DNA from 2 places in the Paenibacillus sp. FSL R5-0914 genome. Region 1 is predicted to be linked to the other one. Evidence: riboswitches for the same ligand, from Rfam matches in the RefSeq annotation. Region 1 holds a riboswitch; the other holds the start of a gene.
What was found. Region 1 has a riboswitch for cyclic di-GMP ahead of MKX60_RS24095 (glycosyl hydrolase). Riboswitches for the same ligand answer to the same signal wherever they lie in the genome.
Positions count from the first base shown of each region.

Region 1 (5,465 bases):
AATATTCCAAAGCGCTGAAAAATTGTCCTTTTTCCCCCACCAAAACCAACCGCCGTTCATTTCATGGTAAGGTCGCCATAAAACTGGAACTCCGGCATCACGCAGCTGTCCCAAATAGCCAGCGATCTCGTCTAGATCAGAGATTAGACTCTTATACTGAGCCGTCCCAGGCGTAACATAAGTATTAAACTTCTCTTGACTGAGACTTCTGTTTACATTGGACCACTCCGGAGAAGTCCCCGGCAAACTCTGATGGAATGTCATGGCTACAATGCCACCCTCTTGATGCCACTCCATTGCACTGTCTATAACAGCTTGTCGCTGTTCTGCGATCGTCCCTTCGGGTTGATTATTAATTGCCCCCAATTCATAACCATGTAGAACGGCATTTTGTCCCGATGTATTCTTCAGCTTATGAACCAGTTCATCTGGACTTTCTAGATAATCATGCTGGCCAGACAGGATTCCTTTGCCACGTAGATTCACCAAATTACTCAGCAGTTGCTTGGCTTCTTCAGAAGCTGATGGATTGCTTGGTATAGCCGGAGGAAGAGCGGAAGAAACACTCATAGCCTTCGGAAGACCCTTAACCTCTCCCCAAGGCAGCAAGGAAAAAATAATAAACACCGGTAATATAGTAAACAACAATCTGTTTTGCTTATAATATTTACGCAAATAAATCCTCCTTTCGGTAGCTGTACTGCCTCCACAGGTGCTAAATAAACATACCTGTTATCGGACAATCGTCTTCTGACCTAATGAGGACTATAGCTTAGTAGCTCTGCAATAACGCAGAGCCACTAAGGATCGACCTGTAATTTTCATCAATCAGGAGACATCCGGAAGATAAAGTGCACTTGCTGGAACTGTCTCTTTAGCTTGACTAGCACTTTCCCACATCAAGCGGACTCTCGCATCGCCTTCATTTTCGTAATACTCCACCTTGACATCATATAGCTGGCCAGCCTTCAGCGTTATATTACCCTTACGTTCAGTACCACTTTGCTTAGTCCAACTATCAATCACGGATTGCCCATTCACCCACACACGGATGCCATCATCTGAGGTAGTGTAAAATGTATATTGCTCATCATATAATGGCTTAATTTTACCACTCCAACGTATGGAGAAACGATCAATCCCAAGGGCGGCATCCGGCGATCCTTGCCGCCAATTGAAGTCGATAATTGCATCAGTTCTAGTAAGAGCTGCTGTTCCCGATAGCTGTATGTTGTTGTAATATTCTCCTGCAAGCCCCTTCGCAAGAGGAATGGCTGCCTCACCATCTTCTTCGGGAGGTGCCGGCGCTGGTGCAGCACTAGGTGTCGGTGCCAGACCAGTATTTAATTTATCTCTGGTCAGGGTATAGTTGCTATTCATAAATGTTCTAATTGTATCTGCACTGTTATTCTCGTAAAGCATTTTTCCCCAGCTCATCATATACGTCCATTTACTTTGTGATTGCTGAAGCTTCTCCAGATTAGGCATTTCACCATTCTCCCCGATCGCAATCGGTTTGCCTGCGGCTAGACTCAACAAGCTGTCATAGTATTTTTGCTGGTAATCATTTTCGTATATATCTGCTGCCAGAATATCTACTTTATCAGCACCTGGATAAGTTAGCGCATAAGGATCTGACCAAACATTGGGAGCATTCGGACTCCATACCCATAACAAATTATTTAATTTATGAACGTTAACAAAACGGTCATACATAATATTCCAAAGTTTAGAAAAGTTATTTTTCTTCCCCCACCAGAACCAGTTCCCGTTCATTTCATGATAGGGTCTCCAAAGCACCGGAACATTGGCATCGCGCAAGCTTTTTAGGGAGACTGCCACCTTATCAAGTTCAGCGATCAGACTGTTATATTGCTTGGTACCTGGTGTAACGTAACTATCGAACTCATTCTGACTAAGTGTTTTTTTCACATTATCCCAGTCATAAGAGGTGCCCGGCAGGTTAGCATGAAAAGTCATAGCTACGATCCCGCCCGCTTTATTCCAGTTGATCGCGCTGTTCACCACATTTTGACGCTGCCAGGCCATCGTTCCTTCTGACTGACCGCTGATCGCGCCCAGTTCATAACCGTGAAGAGCGGCATATTGTCCGCTGGTTCCCTTCAGCATATTGTTAATTTCATCTGGACTTTCTAAATAGTCATGTTGACCAGCAATAATACCTTTTCCTGAGATCGAGTAAAAATAGTTAAGCAGCTTTACGGCTTCAGGTGAGGCTCCTGGGGTAACTGGCGTTCCAGAATTTGAAGCAGCTATGACAACAGACGGCGAAATTCCAACAGTAAGCGGAAGTGCAGTCAGAAACAAGACGAGTGACAGAAATGCGCCAAATAATCGATACGTACGGTAAGCTTTCAAAATAATCTCCCTTTCGGTAGCCAGGCTGCCACTCTTTCGAAGGCCCTATAGCTTTGCGTCCCTACCTTTCGATAGGTTTGCCTTTTCAATTTAAGAGAAATAATCTCTCTTACCGTAAGTATCGACGACAATTAATGATATATTTAGTGTTTTTATGACTTTTTTTGATAATTGAGTCAATTTACCTGTTTCAAGAAATTTTGGATTGGTTAAATAGATAGGTTAGACCTATGAAATGAATTGTTGTAGTTCTATATCATTCCAGTCTAAAGTAATACGAATGTTATCTTCTTCTACTAATTCAGAACCCGTCTGTACCTCTATAAACTCGACATCCGTCAAAGCAAGGATCGCGTGCTTCGTTCCTTCCGGTATACGTACCACGTCCCCAGCCTTCACATTATGTTTTTTCTCATTCAGCACAATACTTGCTTCGCCGCTGACGATTGTCCAAATTTCACTACGCTTGCGATGTAATTGATAGCTGATATTATTCCCCTCGGATATAAAAATCCGTTTGGTCAGCACTTCATTGCCTTCATCATATTTCACATAATCAATAACTTTGTAATGGCCCCAGCGGCGTTCCTCGTACATCGGTCTTTGTTCAAAGGTCTTCAGCACTTCTTTAATCCGTGGGCTCTCAGCTTTATGGGTAACTAGAATCCCATCCGGGCTAGCCGCAATGATCAGATCCTTCGCACCAATTACCGTAATCGGAATATCCAGCTCATTAATCAAGCAAGTCCCCTCAGAATCCGCCGTTACAAAACCTTTTCCTACATGCTTGCTGCTCATTTCCTCTGTCAGCGTATTCCACGTTCCAAGATCCTTCCAGAATCCATCATACGGCTGTACTACAATATGTTCTTCTTTCTCTACCACTTCATAATCAAAGCTGATGGAAGACAATAGCTTATATTGCTTCTGCAATTCTTCATATCCTAAAGGCAACCCTTTACGCTGCAAAATATCTAACAAGTACCCTAAGCGGAAGGCAAACACTCCACAATTCCACAATGCATTTTGCTCGATGAGCTGTTCTGCTTGTATACGGTCTGGTTTCTCTTGAAAGTGACTCACCTTCATAAAACCATTTCCCCCCGCCTCTTCGGTGGTAGGAATAATATATCCGTATTTCTCTGAGGCATGTTCAGGAACAACACCCATTAGTGCCAGATTTGCTCCACTTTCCAGCATGGTCCCCTCAAGCATAGCTATGGTATCGAAAAAGGATGCTTCTACATAAGGGTCAACAGGCAATATTGCTACCGTCTCTGCTGGAGAAACACCTGCCACTGAATAAAGATAGGTAGCTGTTAAGGCGATAGCCGGAAAAGTATCCCGACGCTCCGGTTCAACGATAATCGGCACATGACTTCCCAGTTGGCTTTGTATCATTTCTACTTGGCCGCGGCCGGTGGCCAGATAAGATGATTCTGCCATCCCTGCTTCCTCCAGCTGTCTCCAGACACGTTGTACCATGGATTCTGGTTCACCTTGAGGGCTTTCAAGTACCTTTAGAAATTGCTTTGAACGTGAGTCGTTGGACAACGGCCATAACCGTTTACCTGAACCGCCTGATAGAAGTACCATTTTCATAGAATGAACCCTCCTTAATATATGGAAATGAGCATAATTGAATTGTTATCAAAACGTATAGCTTCCGCTTAGCCTTAGTTCGAGCGGATGCATTTTTTAAAAAATTTATTAGGTATGAACCACTCCAAGGGATTTTGGACTTCCGATCGCTGTTATCCTCAGATTTCCTGATTTGAACCGCCGCCAGCGGTAGAAATCCGAGGATAGCATATGCTTTCGAAGCTAGCTTTCCTACGGAAATCTTTCGGGCGAACACTCCGTTTCTACAGTTCCAAATTCCCTTTCCGTTCTTTACCTAACCAACTTCCTCTAAATGCTTGAACCGTACTGCACCGGGCTGTACCAGCCGGAAGGCAGCACGTTTTTCTAAAGATTTGCTTCTGCTCCTATGGAGGCAGCAGCCAACGCAAGTACTACTACAACAACAAGGTTATCTGCTACTGCGATAAACAATCAGAGTACTCTAACTTTATAAATTGCTTAAAACTTATGATAAGGGAACGGAGTGACGGGGGGGGAATTTTGGAACTGTAAGAGCGATAGCGTCCGCCTAAAAGCTTTCCGTAGGAAAGCTCACTTCGTAAGCATAAGCTTTTCCGGATTTCATCCGCTATTAAGCGGTATAAATCAAGAAATCTGGAAACAACAGCGGCTGGAAGTCCAAACATTCACCGCAGTTGCGACTGACACTTAACACAAATGATTAAACCGCTCCAGCCACACTAGCAGAATAACCGCTCAATCCACCCATCTGCGGGCGGCCGACAGAATGATAAACGAGGCCGGTACCCTCGATTTGCTCCTTGGAATACACGTTGCGTCCATCGATCAGCACCCCATTGCGCATGCTTTTCGCCAGCTGATGCAGATCAATGTCCTTCAGTAGGCTCCAATCGGTCAAGAGGCATACGGCATCGCTGCCCTCAGCCGCCTCCTCTGGCAGATTGCACCAGCGAAGCTGCGGATGATCGTATTGCTGTCTGAAATTTGTAGCTGCGATTGGATCATATAGCTTGACTGTTGCCCCTTCAGCCACCAGTGCCTCAACAATCTCTCTGGCTGGAGCTTCGCGGACATCATCAGTATTAGGCTTAAAAGCAAGCCCCCAAATCCCAATCGTCGAACCGCGCAGGCTGCCAAGTGATTCATGCAGCTTGGAGATGATCATAAACCGTTGTCCCTTGTTCACTTCGACTACAGATTTCAATAATTTGAATTCGTAATCGACGTTGCCCGCAATTTGAATGAGCGCATTAGTGTCTTTCGGGAAACAGGAGCCTCCATAACCGATACCAGCCTGCAGAAAGGATGACCCGATTCTTTGGTCCATACCCATTCCTTGTGCTACCTCGGTTACATCAGCTCCCACTTTTTCACAAATATTGGCGATCTCGTTAATAAAGGAAATCTTCGTGGCCAAAAATGCATTTGAAGCATATTTGATCATTTCAGCACTGCGTATATCTGTTACAAATACATTTTCA
Region 1 covers NZ_JBBORH010000003.1:166,493-171,957, reverse strand. The annotation lists gene MKX60_RS24100 (glycosyl hydrolase) at 1-675, opposite strand, end outside; gene MKX60_RS24095 (glycosyl hydrolase) at 829-2,379, opposite strand; cyclic di-GMP riboswitch class I at 2,392-2,471, opposite strand; gene MKX60_RS24090 (sugar phosphate nucleotidyltransferase) at 2,608-3,981, opposite strand; gene MKX60_RS24085 (UDP-glucose dehydrogenase family protein) at 4,685-5,465, opposite strand, start outside.

Region 2 (5,465 bases), on a different contig from region 1:
TGACCCCTATATTGACTATTGCCGTAAGCACAATATTCATTATGATGTGAATACTGCTTTTGATATGTATGTTGATAATGTAGAGAATCTGACTAAAGAAGCTAATTATATGTATGAGCACTTCCGTATTGTGCCAGCGACGCTGCCCGCATGGGAAGATTTCCGTGAACCGGTTGTTAAGTTTACTGTATTTACACAGCCAGAAATCCTTGACGAAGCTGAACGTGAATGGCGTACTTGGGCTCCTGAGTACAATATTTTGCGGAGTGGTGAATTTTTCGTTGATTTGATGCATCCCGAATCTTCTAAGGGAAACGCATTAAGAAATCTCGCTGTGAAGTTGGGAATTCCGCAAGAAGAAGTCCTCTCAATCGGTAATTATTTTAATGATATTTCTATGCTTACCTATGCGGGGATGGGCGTGGCGATGGATAATTCTCCTGTAGAGGTAAAAGCGGCAGCGAATGCTGTTACGGGTTCGAACAATGAGCATGGTGTGCGTGATGCGCTCGTTAAATATTGTTTATCCTAATAATGGAAAGCATAAGGCGGACTTGAGTCCGTTCTATGCTTTTTTTGTTATGAAGGAAATAAAAGAGATACATAACAGAATTGATTCTATCCAAAAAATAACCCGCCCTTAGGATTAACTAAAAAGGGCGGGACAATAGATTAACTTCCTGTATTAAAGTTTAATTTCCTCGTTCCGGCTAGGAGCGCTATATTTATAGATACCAGGGTTCAGTTCGATTTTTTCGTCGAAAGGAATATCTTTGTAGCTATCAATATTAGTTCCTGTAGATATCATGCCCTTAGGTGTAATTTCAGGCACCACTTCTTTGCCATTAATCCGTAACGTAGTTTGGTTAACGCTTTTGAAGTGAGGAGATTTGGATGATGATTCAACAATCAAATTTTCGCCTTCAGTATAGTACGTGAATTCAATGTCTAATCCATCGACATCAAGTGAAGTGAACTGTTTTTCTTCTTTAGGTTTGTTTATTGTGATCCAATTCTTACTGGTATCACGTTTCTCAATGACAGCATCCTTTAATATAAGTTTCATTGGAACATCGGACCAGTTGTTATACCATTCCGGAGATTCAAATTGAAATAAATGCTGGTAGCTTTCGGAATGATCTCCTTTCAAATTCCAACCCCCAGTGATTGTTTTATCACCTATAACCAACTGAGCGGTATTATAGTGGACAATTCCTTTTTTAAGCGAATCATTTTCATCTATTAGAATTTGGATATCCAAAGGGGTAACCACTAGCTGATCTAAGGTTATACCGGTCTTTTCTTGAAATTCAGGACTGTTATACAGTTTCTTAGTGTAAATCGCCTCACTTGCTTTTTGTCCATCTGCTTTAAAATCGAACTTCCATGTACCTGAAATACGTTTCGCTTCTTCAATGTAACTAAAATGAAGACTAGCTTCCTTCCAATCTGATTCAGTTATATTGAAAACCTGTTCAATAAATAAATCCGATCCTTCGTTAGGCATGATGGTTGGAATTGCCTCATTCTCTTGACCTGCAGTACTAACTACCAAATGTGGGTTACCCCGTCCTAAGTCAGATGGTGATGCAGCGACTTTGTAACGGATAATGGTTTGATTGGAAACATGTCGAACGGATTCGATTTGAATGCTTGGATATTGCTTAACTCCAGTATCGATTGTATCCCCTGCTTGATGATTAGATTGTAAGGGAATATTCTGATTACGGTAAAAAATGAGATTCCGTGCTTCAAACTTGTAGTCCTTTTTATCATCCTTTAATGTATCAGGTGTCTCATATACTCCAATGAGTTTCTGGCTTTCAGGATCGTATTCTAAATAACCGTATACCTTTGCCTTGGCACCGGATTCACTAGTCATGGTGTTTTCCTCTGTAGCAAATCCAGTATATTGGGATAGATCAGATTTAGTATCAAGTGATAACAGCATTTTCATTTTTTCTCCGTCAGTTACAACACCGTTCAAATTCATTGTTACTCCTGAACTGGAAGCTTGAAGATTATACTGTTGACCGATGCCGTTATTTAATGCATTGCTCACACTTCGCCCACCAATTTTATCCCAATTAATCGTCATACTAGCGAATACAGGAATGGCGACAAGTAAGAGGCAAGAGAAGACGATGCTGATAGGAACAACCTTTTTATTAGGCCTAGGAGTATTCTGGGAGGCATTCAGATTTCTTTGACGTTTATATGCTTCTTGTTCAATGGTAGTCCACATCAAATCATAATCCGGTCGGGGAATATGTCTATCTTTTTCAATATACAGATTCATTACTACTCAGCTCCTTTAGTTGAGTTCCACCCATTCTATTTAGTATTTTAAGTCCCTTGTTCAGTCTGGATTTTACAGTTCCTTCGGGTATGCTCATAACTTTAGAGATCTCGGGTACAGTCAATTCGTTTATAAAACGAAGGACTACTACCATTCTGATTTTGTCGGGAAGCTGACTGTATAACCCTTGTAATTCTTTTTTAGTTTCCTGTCGATCCAACCGTTTTTCTACAGGGTTTGATTCCTCAGACCTGGATAGTAAATAATTACGTACTTCTTTCATCCACCCCGTCTTACGCCTTTTAATCACACTGTGGCACTCATTCGAAGCAATTCGTAAAATCCAAGATTTCAAGTTTCTTACCTTAGACTTATCCGCTAAGATAACCTTTACAAATACCTCTTGGCAAATATCCTCTGCATCTGCCTGATTTTTCATTAAGTAGTAACAAAAATAATATACTTGTTCTTTATAGAGCTCGAAAATTTCTCGGTCACACATTTTGCTGCACCCCCTGTCTTTGCTGTTCTCATTAATAAGACTTATAAGCGTATGTAATCGTTCATTTTTCATTTTGAGTGAAGTATTTCTTCTGAGCATCATAGCGAATTTGAATGGAAGATAAGTCGTTTACAGGTAATTATAACCATGATAAAATTAGCGGTGGGACATGCGTCCGTAAGCTAATTAAAACTAATTGAATGTCCGCGTTAAAGGTAAAATCATCGAAAGATGATGACACAAAGCCATGGGTCTAAAGCCTTTCTACAGAAGGAAATGATCGCCAGGCCGCCATAGGGATGTCTTATGAAGCATAAAGGATAGCTCTAAGAATATGTAGTCTATTTTGAGCTCTTTTATTATTTCGATCTATACGGCGTTACATTATCGCAAGGGGCTGAAAGGGGAAGTACATGAAAAGTTTTTTCAAAACAATAGGCACTAGTTTGGCAGTAGGTGCTTTATTGCTGTCCGGAACGATCGGATGGATGTCTAATCCTGAAGTCGTGTCTGCAGCTACCACAACAGCAGTAACCGCGGATCAAATGATTAGCAAAGTAACGGCGGCCTCTAAAGCAATAAAGAATTTTCACTTAGATGTGATCAAAAAACAGGATATTCAGAGCGGTGGGGTACGTATCAGCAACACTAACACACTGAAGCTGGATATTAATCGACTGCCGAATTTTGCTGCAGCTGGCACCGTTGATAGTAGTCTTTTAGAAACATCGTACAGTCTATATGCCAATGACAAGGAGTTTTACTATCTTGTAGACGGAAGTGAACTGATCGATGAATCTGAAGATGAAGGTTACGACGATGACGGTGAGCCAATCGATCCTGATGCGCAGTATTGGATTGGACTGGAGAAGATGGAGTGGGATTCTTTTTATTCTAAAGGTCAATACGATCCTGTTTCCATGCTTGATTCGGTAAAAAATTATAAAAAATCTATGAAAGTCAGCACTGCCGGTGCTCAGACCGTCCTGCAGTTCACGGTAACCGATCCGACAGCAGCTAAGGGAATAATCAAACTCTATGACCAGGAGAACCTCTGGGATGGTGAGACTGTTCAACCTAAAAGCGTAACTTGGAAATTATTCGTCAATACTAAGACCTGGCAAACGGAAAAGCTGACAGTCGATCTGAGTTATGTACTGACAAGTGACGGAGAAAAAGATACATACAACACGAAAATCGAAGCTAAATATTCCAAGAATAACAAAGGTACAACCATTGTAAAACCGGCCGAACTAGAATAATAAGGTCGATTTCATATTGAGCAAAAAGCGCTGTTCTGTAGAACAGCGCTTTTTGCTGTATTCTCTATTTTAATAACGTTTCTATTCCTTCTTTAAGATTGTTGTCGTATGTTTCAACATTCGATTCATGAGATTTCGCCGCTCTGTTTTTATGTCGGTGGCGCTTCTCTTTAATGCGTCGCGGATGGGGATGATCTCTGTAATTTTCCTGCCGCTTTTTATTCTTCGATCTACACAAGTCGGGATGTAACCTACGTTAGTTATACTCGTGTGTCCTTTTTCATCCTTCTTTATTTTAAGCGTAAGAATGATACCGCTTTGTGTATAAGGAATATTCATTAGTTTAGTCGAAACAAAATTCCCCAATGAGTAAATAACGAATTGTTTTTTTCCACGAAGCGCTAACGGTTGAAGAACATGTGGGTGAGACCCCAGTATGATGTCGGCGCCATTTTTAAAGAAGAGATTGACCAGCTCTTTTTGCCTCTTGTTTGGAGTGTAACGATATTCGCTTCCGAAATGCAGATAAAGCAAGACTAGATCGACTTTCTTTTTTAAATCTCGAATCTCCCGAATGATCTTGGGCGTAGATATCCGGTTAACCAGCCATGGCTTACTCACTGGTACAGGAATTCGGTTGGTTCCTGCTGTGTAGGAGAGGATGCCAATCGTAATTCCTTTGACGTTTTTAATAAGCGTTCTCTTGGATTCTTCTAATGATTTAGCTGTTCCCGTGTGGTCGATTCCATTACGGTCCAGAACTCGTAACGTCCGAACCAGACCCGGGGCACCATAATCCATGCAATGATTGTTGGCCGTTACTAATACGTCGAATCCGGCTTCCTTAAGTGCAGGGGCCAGTTCGTCTGGACATTTGAATATCGGACCGCCTGATCGGGGACTTTTCCGGCATTCGGGGCCACTTCCAGCAAAGGTGGTTTCGAGATTGCCAATCGTCAAATCAGCCTGTTTCAGATAAGGAGCTACTTTTGCAAACAGGGGGCTGAACGAATAGGTTCCGTCAGGCTGTTTAGCATCCGAAATAATATAACGTTTGACCATTAGATCTCCCACAGCAGCTATTTGTATTTCAGTCATGGATATCCACCTTTTTATTATTTTCATTAGGATATGGCATAAAGTTGTTATGGGTTATTCTTTCTTTAAGGCGAAGTGCAAACATTTGTGTGGCTTTTTATTTAAAATGTGACCCAACGCATAATCACTTTATTTAGATCGTCTAAATTTAAGGTGTTCATTTTTTTCAAACTTTCATAATTTGATTCAAATCCTCTTTTTTGTTTGGCAGCCATAATAAAATAAGGTTGTTGATAAACATTATCAATCAAACATTGGAGGTTAAAGAAATGAGTACACAATTCAAAAAAATCGCCGAGGATAC
Region 2 covers NZ_JBBORH010000005.1:80,606-86,070, forward strand. The annotation lists gene MKX60_RS30705 (Cof-type HAD-IIB family hydrolase) at 1-532, shown strand, start outside; gene MKX60_RS30710 (DUF4179 domain-containing protein) at 686-2,299, opposite strand; gene MKX60_RS30715 (RNA polymerase sigma factor) at 2,283-2,801, opposite strand; cyclic di-GMP riboswitch class I at 3,006-3,097, shown strand; gene MKX60_RS30720 (DUF6612 family protein) at 3,215-4,063, shown strand; gene MKX60_RS30725 (CapA family protein) at 4,145-5,161, opposite strand; gene MKX60_RS30730 (FprA family A-type flavoprotein) at 5,431-5,465, shown strand, end outside.
Region 2: linked by a shared signal. The riboswitch ahead of MKX60_RS30720 (DUF6612 family protein) and the one ahead of MKX60_RS24095 (glycosyl hydrolase) in region 1 are both predicted to bind cyclic di-GMP.